Linked DNA regions of Kordia antarctica. The protein of the gene in region 1 interacts with the protein of each later gene in a pairwise test. Links are inferred from orthologs where the notes say so. Each region holds a gene or a part of one and is shown on either strand. Other genes may lie near its edges. The genes, in order: ruvA and ruvC.

Evidence for each region.
Region 2: the proteins of ruvA (region 1) and ruvC interact in binary tests that used the Escherichia coli proteins (3 or more experiments, as listed by UniProt). The link is inferred for Kordia antarctica from one-to-one orthologs.

The regions. Positions count from the first base shown.
Region 1 is NZ_CP019288.1:4,139,601-4,151,422, reverse strand. Bases 3,049-5,749 are described here. They hold ruvA (Holliday junction branch migration protein RuvA), read right to left. Parts: upstream 4,840-5,749; coding sequence 4,258-4,839; downstream 3,049-4,257. Other genes in these bases: IMCC3317_RS17275 (NADP-dependent malic enzyme), read right to left, coding at 4,938-5,749; sov (T9SS outer membrane translocon Sov/SprA), read right to left, coding at 3,049-4,252. Outside these bases: more of sov, read right to left, coding at 1-3,048; more of IMCC3317_RS17275, read right to left, coding at 5,750-7,235; tRNA epoxyqueuosine(34) reductase QueG, read right to left, coding at 7,376-8,305; IMCC3317_RS17265 (cytochrome P450), read right to left, coding at 8,302-9,636; Holliday junction branch migration DNA helicase RuvB, read right to left, coding at 9,788-10,810; IMCC3317_RS17255 (cytochrome c oxidase subunit I), read right to left, coding at 11,303-11,822. UniProt on the Escherichia coli protein: The RuvA-RuvB-RuvC complex processes Holliday junction (HJ) DNA during genetic recombination and DNA repair.
Region 2 is NZ_CP019288.1:4,252,587-4,264,571, reverse strand. Bases 6,348-9,211 are described here. They hold ruvC (crossover junction endodeoxyribonuclease RuvC), read right to left. Parts: upstream 8,136-9,211; coding sequence 7,560-8,135; downstream 6,348-7,559. Other genes in these bases: IMCC3317_RS17740 (glycosyltransferase family 2 protein), read left to right, coding at 9,192-9,211; IMCC3317_RS17745 (lysylphosphatidylglycerol synthase domain-containing protein), read left to right, coding at 8,254-9,195; IMCC3317_RS17755 (hypothetical protein), read right to left, coding at 7,205-7,495; hemW (radical SAM family heme chaperone HemW), read right to left, coding at 6,348-7,182. Outside these bases: IMCC3317_RS17805 (PAS domain S-box protein), read right to left, coding at 1-546; IMCC3317_RS17800 (response regulator), read right to left, coding at 698-1,108; IMCC3317_RS17795 (DUF1272 domain-containing protein), read right to left, coding at 1,241-1,537; IMCC3317_RS17790 (MmcQ/YjbR family DNA-binding protein), read right to left, coding at 1,551-1,922; IMCC3317_RS17785 (DUF4230 domain-containing protein), read right to left, coding at 2,336-2,950; IMCC3317_RS17780 (hypothetical protein), read right to left, coding at 3,064-3,324; IMCC3317_RS17775 (hypothetical protein), read left to right, coding at 4,073-4,465; IMCC3317_RS17770 (hypothetical protein), read left to right, coding at 4,679-5,074; IMCC3317_RS17765 (cyclase family protein), read right to left, coding at 5,082-5,831; more of hemW, read right to left, coding at 6,058-6,347; more of IMCC3317_RS17740, read left to right, coding at 9,212-10,322; IMCC3317_RS17735 (transposase), read left to right, coding at 10,468-10,779; IMCC3317_RS17730 (IS3 family transposase), read left to right, coding at 10,791-11,675; IMCC3317_RS17725 (hypothetical protein), read left to right, coding at 11,742-11,985.

The DNA.
Region 1 (11,822 bases):
CATTTAATGGAATTTCAACTTGATAGTAGTTTTGCGTAAAGTCATTTCCAAATCGCAAGAAAGCGACTGCTTGTTGATCTCCTAATTGTTGTGATTGTCCAGCTAATGATTCCGCATGCACAAACATTTTTAAGTTTTTATACTGTCGTAAATCAATATCAATATTTTTGAAAACACCTCTGGAATCTCCCGATTCTAAATCGCAAATTGACATTGAAAGCGATTGTTCATTTTGACGAATTACGGTGTTATTATTGTTTAATTGTTCACGCACAACTCCCGGAGGCACTACATACCCAATTGGATCTTTGTTAGCGTTTTCCTCAATATTTACTGTATTTACATCAAATTGTGTTCCTGTATCTACACCATCTTGCGGACTGTCGCCATTGTCTTGTAATGTAAGATTATAACGTCTCCAATCACCACGAATTAAATCTAACGTTGCAAAACGTAATACTGTTGGCTCGTTAAAACCTGTCATATACATACGAATAAAACGAATAGAACGTAAATCATTTAATGGAATTTTTTCATTTTGCGTTACCGTAGCATCTGGCGACTGATGGAATTCAGAGATTGGAATTTTGAATTGAACCCAACGCGAGTTGATTGACGAACCGTTTGGCAGTTCAGTTACAACAGTACGTTCGTCTGCGATGTATGTTGACGATGAACTAATTCCTGGATTGATAGGAACTCTGAATTGATAGTAATTATCAATCGTATTCATGGTTTGATCTCGGTTAATGTCTTCCACATCCGGAACCGTTGTTGAACCTCTATTTGTGTCTGAAACTGCAATTGGTGAGTTTCCTTGTGTACCGTTGTAGTTTTTATATCGATTTAAAACATCTCCATCAGCATTTAAGAAATATTGATAGTTATCTGCTGCCGGATCGGCTTCACCTGCATAGTTTGTATATTTTGCACCTTCTTCATCATCTGGCAAACCATCTAAACCAACATCTTGTACTTGTCGGTTTGCATCATCAGCATCAAACGCATATATTAATGATTGTGTTTGCGGTACTTTTGCCCACATGGTTTGTGTTACTAATGGATTGATTGCATTTGCTTCTGGCAATCCGTTTTCGTATTGTTTACGACCATCTTTTAGTACATCTTCAGAAATGTTACCGATGTTTAAAACCAATTCTCCACCTGGACTTGTCGTGTTTCCGTCAGAGAAATAAGGATCTAATACCCAAAATTGAATGTATTCAACATTTGCTTGCTCAAAGTTTGTCGTGGTTACAGGACGCATAATTCCTCCCCAACTATCTGGATCAGGTTGTCCTGCAAAGTTTGGATTGTTGTTGTATGGACCTCTTTCGTTTGGAAAATAAGATAAATCTAACGTAGTTTGAATCGTAGTTTGTCCACGCGCAATGTCTGTTTGCGGAAATATTTCATCTACAAATACTCTACGTGTTTCACTTCTTGAGAGATCATTATCACTAATTCCGCCTGGCGCTTGATTTCCGTAGAACACAGGATCAATGGTATACCAAGCTAGTTTTGCTCTGTTATATCCGTATTGAAGTTGGTCATTTCCAAATTGCCCACCTAAGTTATCGCCTAAAGTGTTTCCTGGTGTTCCTGGCGTACTTGCTAAGAACCAACCTAACGGAGATTTGATGTCAATGGTAGATTGTGCACCTTCAAAATCATCTACATATGCTGTTGCTTCTCCTTGAAAATCTGCATTTTTGGGACTTCCTGGTAATAGATATGCAAATTCTCCTCGAACCGAAACATTAGAAATTACATCTGTGTCTACGTTTGGCAATTTGTTAACCAATCGTGTTAAGAAAGGAACTTCTGTTGAGTAATTTGCATTAAATCCGAAGATAGAATTGTTTACTGGTTCTGCACCGTAATTTGCTTTTTGTGTAATTGGTCGCTCATTGAGATTTAAATAAGTTGCACCAATTAAAAATTTATCATTAAACTGATGTTCTACATTTATTCCTGTGAATCGTTTGTTTTGTTGTCCGAATAGCGAGTTATTTTCTACAGAAACATCAATTGGTGTGTTTGACGCTTTTAACGCTTCATCTAATATTTGAACACGCCCTAATTGGTAGTTTACGGTGTAATCAATTCCTTCTTGTAATACGCGTCCACCAGCTGTAACAACTACCGAACCTCTTGGAACGTTGAATGCTCCTAACGGAATTCCGTCACCACCTTGTGATTTGTAACGTCCTTTTAATTGAAATTTATTTAAATCTGCATCATCTAACGCGCCTGCTTTTGTTTCAACATACATACTTCTGTATACGTATTTTGTTTGGTTGCCATTGTAGTTGGCAGGAACGTCATAGTTTTCAGAAGCTGCATTTCTTAATTTCTCAAATAGATAGTTTCCAAATGGTTCTACTTTTGTGAATATGATGCGTCCAAATTCTTGATCGACAGTAATACCTGGATAATAATCGAAGAAACCATCTCCGCCTGCTTGTGGATTTTGATATACATCTAATCGATCTAAACTGAATACTTTTAATAATATTTCATCAGCTACATCCGCAGGTAATGCTGGACCAGATGCTGCTGCCGTAATGTAGTTTACTGGCGAAGGATCTGTGTATAAGATATTTAATCTGAAATCTTCTGGACTTAGTTGATATGCGTCCGTAGCATACACGTTTTTCATCATTAAATCCCAAATTGGATCTTCTACTTCAGTGATCGCACTTTTTAATAGTTTTACAACTAAGTTTTGATTTTGAATTTGTGTTGGATTCCCGTTTGCGTCTGTCGTTGTTACTTGTGTAGCGTCAATTCCTCCATTGGCAAATTCACCAACTTGATACACTTGTCCGTTTGCCGTATATTGAAATGCAACTCCTAATACTTCATCGTTACTTAAACGTTGATTTAAAGAGATGTATCCTAATTTCGTATTTATTTTGTATTCGTTTTCGTTTAATTTTCGAGCATTTTCAAGATATACATAATCAAATCCTTGTTGTACGTTTCCTGAAGCTGTTCCAAATCCTTGTTGAATGGTTGCAATGTCTCGGATTTGCTGTGTTAAAACAGAACCTGAACCAATTGTTTCTGGATTGTAATCGTTGTTTTCGTTATCTGGAAAAGCAGTTGGGTTTGCTGAGTTAAAGAAACCACCTCCCAATGCTGTACCGATTCTTGTTCTGTCTGGATTTGCTTCTCCTAAATCTTGTAAACCTACAATGTTACGAACATTGGCTGTTTGTGCCGATCGGTTGGTTACCCAAACTTCCACTCTTGTGATTTCAACAGGACTGTTGATAAATGGATAGTTTTCTAAAGCCGTATCATAGCGATCTCTAAAGTATTGTGATAAATAGAAGTGACGATCTTCATCATAATCTAATGCAAATAATGCAAATTCTTCAATAGTTCCGCCGCCTTCAGCTGTAATGGTTCTAGTTTGTGAACGTTGTTCAGAGAAAACTCCTGTAATACGCGTTTTCCCAAATTGTAATTGTGTTTTTACACCAAATAAACTTTGCGCACCTGTAATTAGTGAACTGTTTAAAGGCATACTTACATTACCAACTTCAATTTTTTGCAAAATATCATCTTCTGTTGGCGTAAATTCTAATTTGATTTGATTTTGAAAGTCAAACGTAGATTCTGTGTCGTAGTTGGCATTAATTTTTAATCGTTCTCCAACTTTACCTAGTAAGCTTAAACTGATTCGTTGGTCAAAGTCAAAACTTAAATTGCTTCGGTTTCTTGGTGATAATGCTGGATTGTCATTTTTTTGGAAACGAACTCCTAAATCCATTGCTACCGAACCTTGTGGAATTACTTCAATAGTATTTCCTCCAAAGATACTTTCAAAGAAATTTGAGTTGATATAGAATTTTGGTAATAAGTTTTTTTGTGCGTCTTCCGAACCATCTTTTTTACCCGAAATTGCATCTAACTTTTCCTTGAAATAGTCTTTCATGCCTTCCTTCAACAATAAATCACGGTATTGTTTTGGCGTTAAGATTAACGGATATCTAATATCATATTCTCCGACAGTTTGCGTGTAGATGTATCTGTCTATTTTTGCATCGTAGGTATATTTCGATACAATACTGGATGGATTTTTGAGTTTTATTTGCCCAATAGCATAGCCAGTTTGTGTCTTAGTTGTGTCTTGCGGCTGCGTTGTTGGTTCTTGCGCCGTTAGTATGGTGGTAAATAACAAAGCGAATACGGCTAGCGCATTTTTAATATGTTTCGTTATTAGGTTGGTATTGTTTTTCAAAGTAATTATAAGTTTTTTAATGCCATTTTTATCATTTCTTCTACTGTTCCGTTTGGCATTTCTTTAATTATTTTATCGAGGACTCTTTCAGATTGTTTTCTTGTATAACCTAATACTTCCAAAGCAGATAACGTTTCTTCTTTGTTTGTATTGTTTTGAGACATTGAAACTTCGTCAAGATCGTATAATTTTAAGACTTTGTCTTTTAATTCTATAATAACACGCTGTGCGGTTTTTGCACCAATTCCTTTTACACCTTGAATTGTTGCTACATCACTTGATCCTATTGCTTCGCATATTTGCTCGGCAGTTAAGGACGACAACATCGTACGCGCTGTGCTTGTTCCAATTCCAGAAACTGAAATTAACAACCGAAATACAGCACGCTCACTTTTTTGAACAAAACCATAAAGCATTTGCGCATCCTCACGAACGTACAAATGTGTGAATAGTTTTATATTTTCTTGGTTCGGGATTTGAGAAAAGGTAGTTAGCGAAATGTTGATGAAATATCCGACTCCATTACATTCAATAACCACATCCGTTGGATTTTTCTCTATGAGTTTCCCTTGTATGTGAGTAATCATCTATTTGTTACTAGTTAAAGTCCCAAATGTAATAAATTTATTCACATTTATTTAACCATTTGTGCCTTTAATATACTAATACAGTATACTTCTTTGGTTTATATTTCTTCTTTTCGTTGTTGCAACTTTCCTTTTTCCTGTGCATCTACTACAACAACAGCCGCCATATTTATCATTTCATCAACACTAGCACCAAGTTGTAAAATGTGAACTGGTTTGCTCATTCCCAACATAATAGGACCAATAGAATCCGCTTTGTTTAACTCTTTCATGAGTTTGTACGTAATGTTTGCTGCGTCTAAGTTTGGAAATATCAACGTATTAACTTCTTTTCCTGCTAATTTTGAAAATGGAAATTTTTCTGCAAGCATTTCTTTGTTTAATGCAAAATCGGATTGTAAAGCGCCATCAACAGTAATATCTGGGTGATATCTGTGTAAATAATCAACAGCATCATCCACTTTTTTCACTTTTTCATGATTAGATGAGCCAAAGTTTGAATAGGACAACATTGCAATGTTTGGTTTTAAACCGAACATTTTTACCGTTAACGCAGTCATTTGTACAATTTTTGCCAATTCTCGTGCAGACGGATCAATATTAATAGAGGTATCTGACAAGAAAATGGGTCCGCGCTCTGTAATCATTAAATTTGTGGTCGCTATTTTTTGCACACCTTTTGCCGTTCCAATAAGTTCTAACATCGGTTTTACTACTGCTGGATAACTTCTGGAATATCCTGAAATTAATCCGTCAGCATCACCTTCATTTACCATCATTGCTGCAAAGTAGTTGCGTTCTCGCATTCTACTTTTTGCATCAAGCATAGAAACTCCTTTTCGCTTTCTTGATTTCCAATAAATTTCTGCGTACTGTTTTCTTTTTGCTTTTTGATCGCTTTTTTTCGGATCAATAATTTGTACATCACCATCAAATTCAAGCTCTTCTCGAAGTTCACGAATTATTTTTTCGTTCCCTAAGAGAATCGGAATTGCAATTCCTTCATCATATACATATTGTGCAGCTTTTAATACATCTAAATGATCTGCTTCCGCAAATACGATCCGTTTCGGATTCGTTTTGGCTCTGTTATGCAGTAATCGAATAATTTTATTGTCCGATCCTAAACGTTGCAAAAGTTCGTCTTCGTATTTGACCCAATCTTCAATTGGTTCTGTGGCAACTCCTGAATCCATTGCTGCTCTTGCAACTGCTGGCGGAATTCTTCCAATAAGTCTTGGATCAAATGGTTTTGGAATAATGTACTCTTTTCCAAAGGTGAGTTTGGTTTCTCCGTATGCAATGTTTACTTGCTCTGGCACTGGCTCTTTTGCGAGTGCTGCTAATGCATTTACCGCAGCCATTTTCATTGCTTCGTTAATTTTTGTTGCTCTAACATCTAATGCTCCACGAAATATGAACGGAAATCCAAGTACATTGTTTACTTGATTTGGATGATCTGATCGTCCTGTTGCCATAATGATATCTTTTCTGGAAGCGATTGCTTCTTCATACGAGATTTCAGGTGTCGGATTTGCCATTGCAAATACTATTGGCGAATCTGCCATAGAACGTAACATGTCTTGCGACACAATGTTTCCGACAGAAAGCCCTAAGAAAACATCGGCTCCTTTCATCGCGTCAGCTAACGAATCATAGTGTTTTGACGTTCTAAAACGCGCTTGCATCGGCGATAAGTCAGTTCGTCCAATATGTAATAAACCATCTGCATCAAACATTGCAATGTTTTCCAATTTCGCGCCAAGCGTAACATATAAGTTCATACAAGATATTGCTGCTGAACCTGCTCCAGATACCGCAATACGTATGTCTTCAATTTTTTTACCTGTTATTTCCAACGCATTGATTAATGCCGCCGACGAGATAATTGCCGTTCCGTGTTGATCGTCATGCATGACTGGAATGTCCAATTCTTCTACGAGTCTACGCTCGATTTCAAACGCTTCTGGAGCTTTGATATCTTCTAGGTTGATTCCGCCAAACGTTGGTGCTATATTTTTGACCGTTTCAATGAATTTTTCTACATCTTTCGTATCAACCTCAATATCAAACACATCAATATCTGCAAATATTTTGAAGAGCAATCCTTTTCCTTCCATGACAGGTTTTGAAGCTTCAGGACCAATATCGCCTAAGCCTAAAACTGCCGTTCCATTAGAGATTACAGCGACTAAGTTTCCTTTGGCGGTATATTTATAGACATTTTTTTTGTCTTTTGCTATTTCTAAACATGGTTCTGCAACTCCTGGAGAATAGGCTAAAGATAAATCGCGTTGGGTACTATATCTTTTGGTAGGAACCACTTTTATTTTCCCCGGTCGCGGCTTCGCGTGATAAATAAGTGCTTCTCTTCTTAGACGTTCTTGGTTACTCATATTCTTGGGTTTCATCGCCTATAGCTGGTTGTGAAATTATAGGCAATATGAACTTGCTAATTTAATTGTATGTACGTGAAAGAAAAAATTTAATATGGTTTCTTTAGTATTATTTAACGAAAAGCCTTGGAATCACAGTTCTACTCTGTCTTCAAAAACTTAATATTTCGTACTAATCCTGTGTATTTTGTACGCTTTACAGCAGATTTTTTAAAGAGTTCATTAAAAACTTCTTGTGTGATTTCTTCCCACTCTTTTTTACTCATCGACAACAATTCTGGATGTGGATTGAATAAGGGTTCGTTGTGTGGTTTTGAGAATTTATTCCACGGACACACATCTTGGCAAATATCGCAACCAAATACCCAATCGTCAAAGTGTCCTTGTACGTGTGTTGGAATTTCATTTTTTAGTTCGATGGTAAAATACGAGATACATTTGCTTCCGTCAACTACATACGGATCTACGATTGCTTGCGTTGGACACGCGTCAATACACGCTGTGCAACTTCCACAGTGATCGGTTACTGGCGAATCGTATTCGAGATCTAAATCTATAATTAATTCAGCAATAAAATAGAATGAACCTACTTGTTGCGTGAGCAGATTGCTGTGTTTTCCAATCCAACCGAGTCCACTTTTTGCTGCCCAAGCTTTGTCTAATACAGGTGCAGAATCTACAAATGCTCTTCCTGAAACTTCTCCAATTTCTTCTTGAATGAAGTTTAGTAAGTGTTTTAATTTGTCTTTTATGATAAAGTGATAATCGGTTCCGTATGCGTATTTAGATATTTTTGGCGCTGCTGGATCTTTTTGTGTTTCCGATGGAAAGTAATTCAATAATAACGAAATTACTGATTTTGAATCTTCTACCAATTTCGTTGGATCTAATCGCTTGTCAAAGTGATTTTCCATGTACTGCATTTCGCCGTGCATATTCTTGTTTAACCAAGTTTCTAATCGTGGTGCTTCTTCCTCTAAAAATCCTGCTTTGGAGATTCCACACGATAAAAACCCTAAGCGTTTTGCTTCTGCTTTGATGAGTTCCGTATGTTTTTGTGCTGAATTCAAGAAGTTCGTTTTGTGAATTTTAAAGTTACATCAATTGGTTTTAGTGTGATTAATGGCGCAATTTTCACTTCTGATTGATCTGTTTCGATATGATATTTTTTCAACATCGCACAAACCGACAACATCATTTCATAGAGTGCAAAACCGTTTCCGATACACATTCTTGGTCCTGCGCCAAACGGAAAGTAATGTCCTGCGGTTTCTTTTCTATTTTCTTCCGAGAACCGTTCTGGTACAAAATCATTCGGGTTTTTCCAGTATTTTTCGTTTCGGTGTAATTCGTAAAACGAAATTCCGATCATTGTTCCTTTTTCAATGTTGTACTCTTCGAAAGAATCATCTTCTATGGCAACTCTGTCCGTAATCCACGCTGGCGGATATAAACGCAACGTTTCTTCTACGCACATTTTTACGTAGTTGAGTTTTGCCAATTTTTCCATCGGCGGCAAGTTATCATCAATCGCATCAACTTCTGTGATTACTTTCTGCAATACTTCAGTATTTTTTGCGATGAGATGAAATGTAAACGTCAGCGCATTCGCCGTAGTTTCGTGTCCTGCCACAAAGAAGATTAGGATTTCGTCAATTAATTGTTCGTTGGTCATCGAAGTTCCATCTTCTTCGTATTTTGCTTTGAGCAACATATCTAATAAATCGTCATGTTCTTTATCAGATAGACGACGTTCGTCAATGACCTTATTAATGATATCGCGACTTTCTTGAACTAACATCATGTGTTTTGCAGTTAATCCGCTGACTTGATACCACCATTTTTTGTGTGGCTGACGAATTTCTCTGATGATAAAGTCTTGTAGTTTTTCAATAATTTCTTGCAAACGATGCATTGTAGTATCGTCCGAAGAGTAATTGAATAATGATTTTGCTACGACATGAAACGCCAATTCGTTCATGATTGGATATACGTCTACTTTTTTATCTTCTTTAATGGCTTGAAGCTGTTTGCCAATTTCGACTTCCATTATGGAAACTAATTTTTGCAGTTTTTCTTTATGAAATGCTGGCTGAATGAGTCTTCGTTGTTTTAACCAATAATCGCCACTTGCCGTTAGTAACCCTTTCCCAACGTATTTTGAAAGGTATTTTGTCTGTATTTTCGATTTGTTATAGTTCCGATGATTTTTTCGGAGCATGTATTTTATTATTTCCGCATCACGCGTTAACATAATTGTTTTCCCAAACGGCGGCGTAATCGCAAATGAATCGCCATGCTTATCAAAACCTTCTTTATGAAATGGAATTGGATTTCGTGTGATTGTAGACGATTTTAACAACAACTTGAAGAATGAGATTTTGTTTGGGTATTTGTACATTGGTTGCTGGTTATTTTGTTATTTTGTTGATTTGCTTGACTTTTACTTCATCAATTTTTTTTCACTTTCAACTTTTAACTTTTCGTTCTATATTCTTTATTTAATGGAAATACTTTTAAATTTAAAATTCAACATTTATAATTTAAAATTTCTAAAAAAGTCCGCCTTGTGTTGTTCCTTTTATTCTACCTAAATGTTTGTATGCTAATTCTGTGACTTCTCTTCCTCTTGGTGTTCTGAGAATGAATCCTTGCTGAATGAGAAATGGTTCGTAGACTTCTTCAATGGTTTCGCCACTTTCAGAAACTGCCGTTGCAATGGTTGAAATTCCAACGGGTCCGCCTTTAAATTTGTCTATGATGGTAGCTAAAATTCTGTTATCCATTTCATCCAAACCATATGCGTCTACGTTTAGTGCTTTTAGACTGAATTTCGCAATTGCAATATCAATAGTTCCGTTTCCTTTTATTTGTGCAAAGTCACGCACTCTACGCAATAAAGCATTAGCAATACGTGGCGTTCCACGACTTCTTCCTGCAATTTCAATAGCTGCCTCCATACTTATTGGTACATCCATTATTTGCGCACTTCGTTGTACGATGGTGGAAAGTAATTCTGTTGAGTAGTATTGTAATCGGCTTGCAATTCCGAAACGTGCGCGCATTGGCGCAGTTAGTAATCCTGATCGCGTTGTTGCGCCTATGAGTGTGAATGGATTGAGATTGATTTGAACCGTTCTGGCATTTGGTCCAGATTCAATCATGATATCAATTTTGTAATCTTCCATTGCGGAGTAAAGATATTCTTCTACAATTGGACTGAGTCTGTGTATTTCATCTATGAATAATACATCTCGTTCATCTAGATTCGTAAGTAAACCTGCTAAATCTCCTGGTTTGTCTAATACTGGTCCGGAGGTTACTTTTATGCTTGCGCCCAATTCATTCGCTAGAATATGTGCAAGTGTCGTTTTTCCTAATCCTGGAGGTCCATGAAAAAGTGTGTGATCGAGTGCTTCATCACGTAGGTTTGCCGCCTGCACAAATATTTTGAGATTTTCTAATACTTGCTCTTGTCCTGTAAAGTCTTCAAAGGAAAGCGGTCGTAATGCCTTTTCAACATCTAATTCTTCTGAAGAAAAGTTCTCATTTGTTGGGTCTAAGTTATCATTCATTAAAACAAAGATAAGAGAAAAAGCTTATAAAGGCATGATTTAAGCAAAGTTGCTTTTTGAATCATTATGTAATTAGATATTGATAATTATCTCACAATTAACAGGATATATTTTGAATTATCTTATACTAAATGTACTATTATATTACGTATAACCAAAAAATTATTTAATTATGTTAAAAAACATTCTAAAGTTAGATGGTGTTAAATCGCTATCAAAGAAATCACAACAGGAAATTAATGGAGGAAGAAGACCTCCTTTTGTTTGTGATGTCATATGTCCAACTTATTGCCATTGTATAGATGCTTATAATGATTATTGTGTGTTTAGTAGCGGACCTAAACAAGGACAGTATTGTACAGATTTGTAAATTCTTTAAAAGAAAAGAGTCGCTTTAGATTTTAAAGCGACTCTTTGTATGTGTTGTTATTTTTGAGATTTTCGTTTTCCTTAGATCTCCGTTTTCATGAGATCTGCATTTTCATGGAGATTTTAGTGATGCATTTCTTCTTCTCCGTCTTTCATTGGAACGTTTTGCGGAACAAAGTCATCATCATGACCTGGTTTGCTGTAATCGTATGCCCAACGGTGAACATGAGGAATTTCTCCTGGCCAGTTTCCGTGCATGTGTTCTACAGGAGTTGTCCATTCTAATGTGTTTGATCTCCACGGGTTTCGCGGTGCTTTCTTTCCAAAGAAAATACTACTAAAGAAGTTGTATAAGAATACTAACTGAAACACTCCACCAACGATTGCAAATAATGTAATTATTACGTTTACATCTGCTAAGTCATCAAATAATGGAAATTCAGAGTTTGTATAGTAACGTCTTGGTAATCCTGCCATTCCGATAAAGTGCATTGGGAAGAATACTCCGTACGCACAGACTGCTGTTACCCAAAAGTGTACATATCCTAAGTTTTTGTTCAACATTCTTCCAAACATTTTAGGGAACCAATGATATATTCCTGCAAACATTCCGTAGAGTGCAGATATTCCCATTACTAGGTGG
Region 2 (11,985 bases), 110 kb from region 1 along the record:
TCCTAATGTAGAATTATCTACAATAGTTGCCAATTGTTCACGTTGTTCTTCATAGTCAGCGGCATTTTCTTTGGCTTCCGTAATATCTCTTACAACACCTTGCGCTGCAATAATTTCACCTTCTTCATTATAGATTAAGCTTGAGTTGATTTGAACCCATTTTACCTGTTTATCTTTGGTATAAACTCTTGCTTCGTAGTTTGGAAAAGAGCCATTTTCTATGAGTTTTGCAAAAGAATTCATTGCATATTCGAAGTCTTCTCTGTAAATGATATTGACAACATTAAACTCTTCTTCTTTAATGTCATAGCCAAATAGTTTCACGGCAGCATCATTCATTTTGATCACATTTCCCATTGTGTCCATGACAATAAATGAGTCGAGTAAATTCTCAAAAAAAACATCGTATTCCGTAATTTTGGCTTGTAGTGCTTCGCGTACTTCTAACAATTCGCTTGTGCGATGTAAGAGTATTTCTTCCGCTTGTTCGCGTGCTTTTTTTTCGTTCTGAAGAGCTAGTTTGAGGGATTGAATTGTATCTTTCATTGAACGCTAATCTAAATGCTTGGGGTTTTGCGCTTGAATATACTAAATTCCGTATACTTTTTTTAGTTCTTTAAAGAAATTAACTGAAAACCTATATTTCTGCGAGGTAGAAGAAATATAAAAAAGGAAGAATTTTAGTAGTGTATTGTAATTAGAAGTTGATGACTTCATTTACCATCCAATAGTCTACAACACATTGTATTTTAGCTATGTAATCTTCGTATCGTAATGGTTTTATGATGTAACCTGCAATTCCAAGTTTATAACTTTCCAACATGTCTTGGTGATTGTTAGATGTGGTTACAATAATTGCTGGAATATAACGCAAGTGGATATCATCTTTAAGTTCTTTTAAAAACTCAAGTCCGTTCATTTTAGGCATGTTCAAATCTAACAGAATGACATTAGGCAAATCTTCTTTTTTTCTCAAGATTTCTAGTGCTTCCTCTCCATTCTTAGCTTCAAGTATTCGGTGCGTAAATCCTAGTTTTTTTAAGGATTTTTTGAACTTTAATACTTCAATCTCGTCATCTTCGATAAATAAAAACGAAAGATTTTCCATTTATTAGTTTTAGTGTACTATTCAGCAATTGATTCGTAAATTTCCTGTTTATCTTTTAGAAAGTGAGCATCTTTCGATTAAACGAAAATTAATAAGGGTTGAATAACCTTTTAATATAGACTAATGGTTTTGTTAATTTTTTGTTTTATTGATTGTTTCCGCTTTTATTGCGGTAATTCGCTGGTAATGTGCTGACAAATCAGTAGGATTGTACACACGTTTTGCGCTTGGCGGATATTTTTCTAGCAGTTTTTCAGGGCGAATTGGTCGCTTGGTAAAATCTCCTCCACAATTTGGGCATACATTTTTTAAAATTCCAGTTACACAGCTTTCGCAATACGTACATTCAAATGTGCAAATCATTGCTTCCTGCGAATCAGAAAGTAAATCTTTGTTGCAATGTTCGCAGTTTGGTCGAATTTCTAACATATAGCGATTGTATTTACTGGTAATTTTCTAATGCTGCTTTTTGTTTTTTGGTCATTCCTTGGATGACTAAATAATAGGAATCATCTATAAGTTCTTGAATGAATTTTGTTGAAAGTTCTCCTTGATAAAGTTCCACAGTATTCCAATGTGTTTTACTCATATGAAATCCTGGTTTGATACTTTCATATGCTTCACGAAGTTCTTCTGCTTTTTCTGGATCGCATTTTAGATTGATTGAAGCTGTTCCTGCTTCCCAACCTTTTAGAGAAGTTAGCGCATACATTTTACCTAAAACTTTGAAAACCAATACGTCTTGATCAAAAGGAAATTCCTCTGTAACTGCTGGTTTGGAAATGCAATATTCTCTTAGCAATTCAATATTCATACACTCAATTTGAAAGCAAGATATAAAAATCCTACGAATTCATCCATGTATTTTAAAATTGAAACACCAAGAACTAGGCGTTTACATCTGAGTTGTTGTGCGAAGTTTTACTATTATTTTTTTCTTTAATATCTGTTTTTTGAGTAGGCGCGATATCCAGGCTTATAAGAACATCATTCAGATAATAAACTACTTTATCAATTAGTGACATCGTATTTGTTATTTCGATTGCGGCAAATATACGGCAAGAATGTTTAGAAACTGAGGAAGTTTTCTTTAAATGAATATAAATTATCGATGAAATACATAGTGATAAATCAACTTCTATATATTTTTAATTTTGAGCCGCTTTTAGCTTTAAAAATAAATGCAAGCTTCTAGTATGTAGTATTTTAAGAACAACTATTGATTGTTTAGTTCTTCTTCAAATATGATATATCTTCTTCTGGAAGTGTTATTTCAGAGTAATCCAATTCCCAACCGATAGTTTCTACAATTTTTTCAATAATCAAAATTGCGTCTAAGGCTTCTTTTTTAGCAGATTCTAGCAAACCACTTTGCGGAACTTTATCAATAATGTGTTGTTTTGCTTCTTTGTTTAGTTTTGTAAGATCTTCAGCGCTAAATTTATTCAACAAACCATCTTTTTTATCATAATATGTAAAATCTGTCTCAACGGTTAAAATTTCTGGTTGTGGAAAATGAATAATTCGCACTTGTTTTTTGTCCTTGTCTGATTCCAAACGTAATTTTTTCAAATCATATCCAACACTTGCTTTTGCTTTAATTACAATAAGCGCGCGTTTTTTACTAAAAAGCATACGTAGAAAGTGTGCTGATTTATCTTCGTAATGATAAATTTCACTGAAATCGCCTTCAACAGTTGTTAGCCTACAAACACTCTTAATTTTATCAATTAATACCTGTGATTGATGTATTGTACGCTTTTCCGATTGTCTTTTACCGATGAAATCATATAAAAAATAAGAGACAATTCCTCCAATTAATACTGCTAAAACTATATCCATATATTAGACATTTACAATAACTATTCCTCAATTATTGTGAATGTAAATTTAAACTAATTTTAGTTAGCTACAATTATTGGGGGAATTTCAGATGTAAACTACTACATATGAGCTTATGAAATGCCTAATATTCGATTTCGTTCTTCAAAAGTCTCCTTAACGTCTTCTTGCGTACGAATAAACAACGCTATAATAGCATTTTCTATGTCTTCGTTCTCATTCAAACCATTAAACACATTTCGAATCATTGACGAACCATAAGGTTTGTTGTTTCTACTCGTTATTTTCTTTTCCTTTAAGATTTTTAAAACGCCTTCTGTATAATGATATCCCAAAACTTCTTTGAGTTTTCTACGTTGTTCTTTGCGTATCATATGTATTCCTAAGTTTTAATATTTAATAATCTCTATAATAATGTCGATTTTACACCACATTATATAGAGCTGACGGTATAATATTACAAACTATTTTCTATGTAAGAAAACTTTATATAGAAAAATTTCAAAATATGATGAAAATAATCGACAGAATAATCTTCTTAAGCATGCGAAAAAAAATCAGCATTCACAAACTTTATATATCAATATACGCTGCAAACAGCTACACAGACGAGCGATTTAAGATTCTCACTTTTGTAAATAGTGCTGTTTTATAGTTAATAATCGGTAACTAATTTGATTTAAATAAACTTTAGTTAATTTCGAGAGAAGTCGATATGATTTGAAAATTTAGACGATTCATTTCCTAATTATAGAAATATTTAGAGAAAATAAAATTGAACACATTCCACAAAAGCAATTTAAAAAAAGCTGCAAAAAATTAAAAAGCTTTCCAACATTAACTCAAATTAGTCAAAAAATTGAAAGGTGATTAAGTACATTTTCAACACAACAAAGCCTCTATTTTATATGTATAATTCCTTAAGATTCAAACATTATATTGAGAATCAATGGTATACAATTCCTGTCTTTTCCGAAAAAACGCTATACATATAGTAAAAATGTGTATATTTACAAATTAACACATTTGTGCTGATTTACTGTCAATTTGAGTGGCGATTTATTAACTTTAAAAACTATTTTCTATGAAATTTTATTTTTCATAGTCTTATTTCGAAATAAAATGAAAATAATCGATAGAATAATCATCTTTATCAATCATAAAAACATGAGCATGCGAGCGTTTGACATCTCAATAAAAGTGGGCAATGGCTACACGAGCAAACAATCAAAATCAGGCGCTTCTGTCGGAAGTGATGTTTTAGAGCGGATAATCGATACATACCCTGAACTAAATCCACTTTGGTTGGTTACAGGAAAAGATACTATGATTATTGATTTCAACAATTCTAATGAGCCACTTCCCGATTACGGAAAAACTATTGATGAAATTCTAGAGAACAAAATAAAGCGTATTGTTCAAGATCAACTCAAAGATTTTAGCAATAAGCTAGAAAACTTTCCAACACTTGACCAAATTAGTAAAGAAATTCAGAAAAATTTAAAAGGTAAATAACACTATTATATCTTAAAAATCTTCCGTTAAAAAGCTTACAATACTGCAACTACAGCATAAAATTATAAGACTTTTGTGTAGATTCTATTGATTTATGTATATTTACTAATTGTTACATTTGTGCTGATTTACTGTCAGTTTGTATAACCTAAAGCACATATTAAAACCTATTTTCTATAAAATAAGGTTTTTTATGGCTTAATTTCTCAATATATGAAAATAATAGAACGGATCGTTATATTTATCAAACATAAAAACTTGAGTATGCGTGCATTTGACATTTCAATTGGCGTAGGTAACGGTTACACTAGTAAGCAAGCCAAATCAAGTGCTTCTGTAGGTAGTGACGTTTTAGAAAAAATATTTGATCAATATCTTGATTTAAGCCCGCTTTGGTTGGTTACTGGGCAAGGAAAAATGATTATTGATCCTGAAAAGAAAACTGACGAGCCACTTCCAGATTATGGAGAAACAATTGACGAAATTATAGAAAATAAAATCAAGCGTATTGTAGAACAACAATTTAAAGAATTTAGCAAAAAGCTGGAAAATTTCCCTACGCTGGACCAAATTAGTAAAGAGATTCAAAAAAATCTGAAAGGCAACTAATTATTAATTACTTTTCTATTTTATATAAAATTGGCTTACTCGGTGAAGCATCATTTTCAAAAGGTGCAATTTGTATATTTACATAATACGCGCCGTCTTTTATACTATTTGCAACAAAAATAAACTCCGTAATTGTCGCGTTCATACGCATATCGCCACCTGTATTCCAAAACGCATTGTGCGCTAACAATTTACCATCATCTTTTTCTTTATCCACACTTGGAAGATCAATTAATAAGTGTTTAATTCCCTTTTCTCTAAGATATATTGCGCCATCTTCTTCTATGTACGGCGGATTTGTATTCGAATACTGTTTATTTTTCTTGTCTCTAAAATTTGGCAATGTACGAATCACAATCGCTTCTCGTTTCTTGTTTCCGATTACGTTTTGCAACTGTTTTCTAGAAATTATATAATCTCCACCTTTTTTTTCAGGAACAACCGTAATGAGCTCTGCATGAAAGAAAAATTGCTTTAATTGTTGATTTACAGAAAATACTTCTTCCGTAATATGTCCAACACATTCTGTATGTGTTCCGTGCGAATGCGGATTAAATGAAATATTATTAAAATTAACGTCGCCGCCTTCTTTTACACTTCCAACCCAATTTTCCGTGCGAACAGGCGAAATTTCTGGAGCATCCAAATACCACGCATTTACGTTTTCTTTAGAAGCGCGTAAAGGAATGGAAATATCCAATGGTTTTGATAAATCTATTTGGTGTTTTGTCGTTTTACGTTGAATAGTACAAATCATAAGCACAAAAATACTAAATGATTTTTCATATCTTGAAGCAAAAACATGAAAAAGAATCCTTTTCAAAAAAAATTTTTTTGCTTTCTTCTTATTTTACTATTGCTTTCTTTTCTGCTTTCAGGTTGGTTATTGCAAGAAAATGGACCTTGGGATTTCTTTGTGTTTGTTTTTATCGGATTACCGTTAAATATAATTTTACTAATTGCTACCTTATATGCTGGAAGAATTAAATCCTAAAAAAATCTGAAGCAATTCCGTCACACAAAAACTTTCCTTTTTGTGTTGTTTTGATAAATATTGCTTCTTGTGAAATTGTTTTTTCTTGTAAATGCGTTTTTGCAATATGTAAGGTGTGATCTACGTAACTTCCTCCAAATTCTTGTTGAATATATACCAAAGAAATTCCCCAAATGGTACGCAAACCTGTCATTACATATTCGTTATATTGATCGTCTAAAGAGAGATTTTCTGTTGTAGAAGGCAAGTTGTTTTCTTTAATACTTTTTATGTACAACGGATTGTTTGAAACATTCCAACTTCTCATTGTTTTCTGAAACGAATGCGCGCCAGGACCAATTCCTATATACGTTGCGCCTTTCCAATACGAGGTATTATGTTTGGAAAAATAGTTAGGTTTTCCAAAATTGGAAATTTCGTAATGTATAAATCCCTGTTTTTCAGTTTCTTCCACCAAAATGGTGAAATGCGCAAGTGCTTCTTCTTCTGAAACATTTGGATATTTTCCTTGTCGGATGAATTTTTCCAACGCCGTTTTCGGTTCAACCGTTAATGCATAACTTGAAATATGATTGATTCCAAAACTGAACGCAGTCTCCAAATTCGTTTTCCACTGTTCAATTGTCATATTCGGCACACCGTACATCAAATCGATAGTAATATTATCAAAATAATGAGTTGCCAATTCCAAACACTTTTTAGCTTCTTCAGCAACATGCGCACGATTCATTGCTTGTAAATGTTCCTCAAAAAACGATTGAATTCCAATACTCAATCGATTAATCGGAGAAGCCGCCAATTCTTTAATTTTTATTTCGGTTAAATCGTCAGGATTTGCTTCTAAGGTAATTTCTGGATTGTGTGAAACTTTATAGTTTTCATATACAGTTTTCAAAATCGCTTGTATTTCTTCTAGCGATAACATACTTGGTGTTCCGCCGCCAAAATAAATGGTTTCAATCGTAGTTTCTGACAATTCTGATTTTCGTAAAAATAATTCTTTTTGAATCGCAGAAATCATTTCATCTTTCTTCGATAAAGACGTAGAAAAGTGAAAATCACAATAATGACATGCTTGTTTACAAAATGGGATATGTATATAAATTCCAGCGATACGTTCTATATTTAACTACTAATTATCGTGCAAAAACCGCTACGAGTCGAATAATTGCAACAATAAAGATAATAATACCCAATATGGTTTTCCAAACTGGTGTTGAACTTCCTTGTGCATCTTCATAACTATGCGTTTCATCTTGAACTGCTGCACGTTCTGCTAATCTTCGCTCTTCTTTGACATCTTTTACAAAATCTGGACAGGTAAACTGAAATGTTGGTTTCTCATTGGTCAATCCGCAAATAATTCCTTGAGAAGAGGAAAAAGATTTATTAACACATTTCTTGCAAAATTCAATTTGGTGACTCATAAAATATTGATTGTTTTAATTTTATGCCGAAAATATAGAAATCATTTGAAAAGTCCATCACATTTTACTTTTTTACTCTTTTTTCATTTTGCTTAACAAAACTTGACCAGCCAGAATAGTTTTTACCAATTTCTATGCGTCCTGCATTGTAAAAGTGACAAACTGCTGCAGCCAAACCATCGGTAGAATCCAAATTTTTTGGTAATGTTTTCAAGCCTAATAAACTTTGTAACATTTTGGCAACTTGCTCTTTGCTAGCATTTCCGTTTCCGGTAATTGCCATTTTTATTTTCTTGGGAGAATATTCAGTAATAGGAATTTCACGCGATAAACCTGCTGCCATTGCAACACCTTGCGCGCGCCCAAGTTTTAACATCGATTGTACGTTTTTACCAAAAAAAGGAGCTTCAATCGCAATTTCGTCAGGATTGAACGTATCAATCAATTCAATCGTACGTTCAAAAATTAATTTTAATTTCAAATAATGATCGCTGTATTTTTGCAATTGCAATTCATTCAGTTGCAAAAACTTCATTTCTTTGCCTACAACTTTTATCAAGCCAAAACCCATAATCGTAGTTCCTGGATCAATTCCTAGTATAATTTTCTCTGTTTTCGGCGGCTTTTTGTCTTGCTTCATCTAATTCAAACTATATCTCTATTGCGAAAATCATTTCCATGATAGATTTGTTTTGCGAAATGCGTTACTTTGTAGCATGCAGATTTCGGTATCTCACAAAACTAAGCAATTCTTTGCTTTGGTAATAAAACTAGCCATAATTATTGGTGCAGCTTATTTTATTTATGATAAGTTAGCACACAATTCGCAGCTAAATTTTGATGTGTTTTCAGCACAATTAAAAGCTTCTGGAGTTTTTAAAATTTCAACGATTTCTATATTATTATTGGCTACTTTTTTAAATTGGTTTGTAGAAATTATCAAATGGAAAACGTTGGTTCAGCACATAAAATACATCTCACTTTGGGAAAGTACAGCGCATAGTTTAGGTGGATTAACAGCTTCATTATTTACACCAAACAGAATTGGCGAATATGGCGCAAAAGCATTGTATTTTCCGAAATCGGAACGTAAAAAAGTGTTGGGTTTAAATTTTCTTGGAAACATAGCGCAATTAGTAGCAACTGCTTTTTTTGGCATGATTGGATTTTCTTTTTTTGTATATCAATTTGGAGTAGAATTACCTTGGCATAAAATATTGCGCATGTTTGTAATCATAACACTTATTGGTGGTATTTTTATACTAGGAATCAAACAAAAACGTTTTCAAATCAAAGGATTTTCTTGGAATAGTTTGAAAAGTTTCACAAAGAAAATCTCCAATAAAATTCATTTAAAAAACATAAGTTTTTCATTCATTCGCTATATAATTTTTGCACATCAATTTTACTTTTTACTGCTACTTTTCGGTTTAAATACTTCATATTTAACTGCAATGAGCGCAATTACAGCAATGTATTTAATTACTTCATTAATTCCGATGTTGTTCATTTTTGATGTAATTGTAAAAGGAAGTGTTGCCGTTTGGCTTTTTGGATATCTTGATTTTCCCGAATTAAGCATTCTTTCCATAGTTTCATTGATGTGGATTTTCAATTTTGTGCTTCCGAGTATTGTTGGTAGTTATTTTGTATTGAATTTTAATCCTTCTTTTACAGAAGAAAAATCAATGGCATCATGATGATAGGAATTATTTTCTTAATAGCAATTGTTTATATCTTGCTGATACTGAGTTTGATATTTGGTTTTTGGATAGAAACTACTCTCAAAAACAAACATCTTGAAGCAAAAACAAATTTTTCTGTAATTATTCCCTTTCGGGATGAAACTCTACGTTTACCGATGTTGTTAGCTTCTATAAAAGAATTGCAATATCCGAGCGCGAATGTGTCTTTTTGGTTTGTAGATGATGCTTCTGAAGATGATTCGTGCCAAATCATAGAAACATTTTGCAAAGAAAATTCATCTGTAAACATAAAAATTTTAGAAAATAAGCGTGTTTCAAATTCGCCAAAAAAAGATGCAATTCTAACAGCAATTACACAAATAAAAAGTGATTGGATTGTTACTACCGACGCAGATTGCATACTTCCAACACATTGGTTACAACTTTACAATCAAGAAATTATTTTGAAACAACACAAAATGATTGCTGCGCCAGTTACGTACAAAGAAGATGCTTCATTTTTTAATTATTTTCAATTACTCGATTTTTTGAGCTTGCAAGGAACAACAATTGGAAGTTTTGGTCTACAATTACCTTTTATGTGTAATGGCGCCAATTTAGCATATCAAAAAAGTGCTTTTTTGGAAGTTCAAGGATTCACAGGAAATGATACAATTGCAAGTGGCGATGATGTATTTCTGTTAGAAAAATTTGTACAAAAATGGCCAAAAAAAGTGTGCTATCTAAAATCAAAAAAAGCGTTGGTAACTACATTTTCTGTTGCTACTTTTCGCGATTTAGTTTCGCAACGCGTACGTTGGGCTTCAAAAAGTGCGAATTATAATTTACCTACTGGAAAACTAATTGGCATTAGTGTAATTTTAATGAATTTAGCGTGTTGCATGTTTCCATTTTTACTTTTATTTACAACTATTTCATGGCAACTTATGCTACTTTTATTTTATTTAAAAATTATTGTAGATGGAATATTATTATTTCAAACTATTCAATTTACAGAACAAAAATTTAGATTTTTATACTTTATTTTAAGTGCAATTTTATATCCTTTTTTCACGATTTTTATCCTCTTTCAATCTTTATTTAAAAACTACACCTGGAAGAATAGAAAGTTTAAAATGTAATTAGAAAAGGTGTTTTATTTCTTAAAATGAGCGTTTTACACTGTTTTTTCAAAAAAACCAGCTATTTTTAAAGTATAATCCAACTTACTTTAGCCCCAAATAATTTCGGAGTGTTCTTTTAAATTTCAAATAATACCTTTGAGAGATGAAATACAAGAAATGGAGTTTACAAGAAAAGTTAGAAATACTATCCTGTTCTGAGGAACTTGGTATTGTTGAGACTTGTCGTAAATATAGTGTTAGTACTGGCACTTTTTATAGTTGGAAGAAGAAACATGATACCCAAGGAGAAGCTGGCTTAAAAGTTACTTATGATACTCGTAGTAAGGAATTAAAGCATGCAGAAGAAGAAAATAGAATACTCCGTAAGCTATTGAGTAATAAAGAAATTGAATTAGAAATTCAACGAGAACTCTTAAAAAAAAAGTTTGGGACATCCGATCCAAGAAAGATTTAGTTGATGCTATTTTGAGTAAGCACAAGATTAGCAAAACTAAGGTAATTAATATGGTTGGTATTGTTCATAGCAGTTACTATCGTAAACCAAGTTTTGGAAAAAAAGGTAATAAACCAAGTAAATTTACCTATCATAATAACAATGGATTTGTCACTCAAGATATTGTGGTTGAATCTGTAAAGAAAATACTAAGTCATCCATTTATAGATTGTGGTTACAGGTTAATGACTTGCTATTTGAATCGGGATGGCTATACAATAAACCATAAAAAACTATATAGAATACTAAAACAAGCAAATCTATTGAAATTAAAAAATCGTATTAATAGGAGTGGTTCTGGACGTAAGTTTGTTAAATTCAGGAAAGTAAAAACCGTAAAACCCTTTGACTGCCTAGAGATGGACATAAAGATAGTTTGGATACCAAGTGCTGGTAAAAACGCTTATTTACTTTCTATAATAGATGTTCATACGCGAAGAATATTAATAGATCTATTTGCTTTTTCAATTAAACAAGCGCAAGTGATAGCGTTATTGTCTGAATTGTTTTTAAATTATCAATATCCAAATAATGTTGTTATTAGAAGTGATAACGGGAGTCAGTTTATTGCAAAAAATGTAAGAGAGTATTTAGAACTTATAGGTGTAAGTCAAGAATTTACGCATATAGCAACACCAGAAGAGAACGCTCATATAGAAGCTTATCATGGCATTTTGAAAAAAGAAGTTTTTCAGAGATTTGAATATAGAACCTTTGGAGAGATAGAAAAAATCCTTAAACAATATGTGCTGTTTTATAATAATGAAAGGCTACATGGATTACTAGGAAAAATAACCCCAATTGAAAAATGGAATCAAGATAAACACCTAATTTTAATGAAAAAATTAACCGCATAATTTAACTAACGAAATTTAAAAGAATACTCTTGTTTTACAGGGGTCAAAACACAACTAAACTACCAAATGTTTATACAAACTTCTTGGAATATTTTTCAGAAAATAGGATTTCGCTTTTGCGTTATTTACACACTTTTATTTGCGCTTCCATTTCCATTAATTGCATTTACTTTTTTAGATGGATTTACAGATAAAATTGATGACATATTGTGGTCAAAAATAGTACCTTATATTGGAGAAACTGTATTCAATGTTACAATTGATAGTTCGGCAGCATTTTCGGGAAGTGGAGATACAACATACGATTATG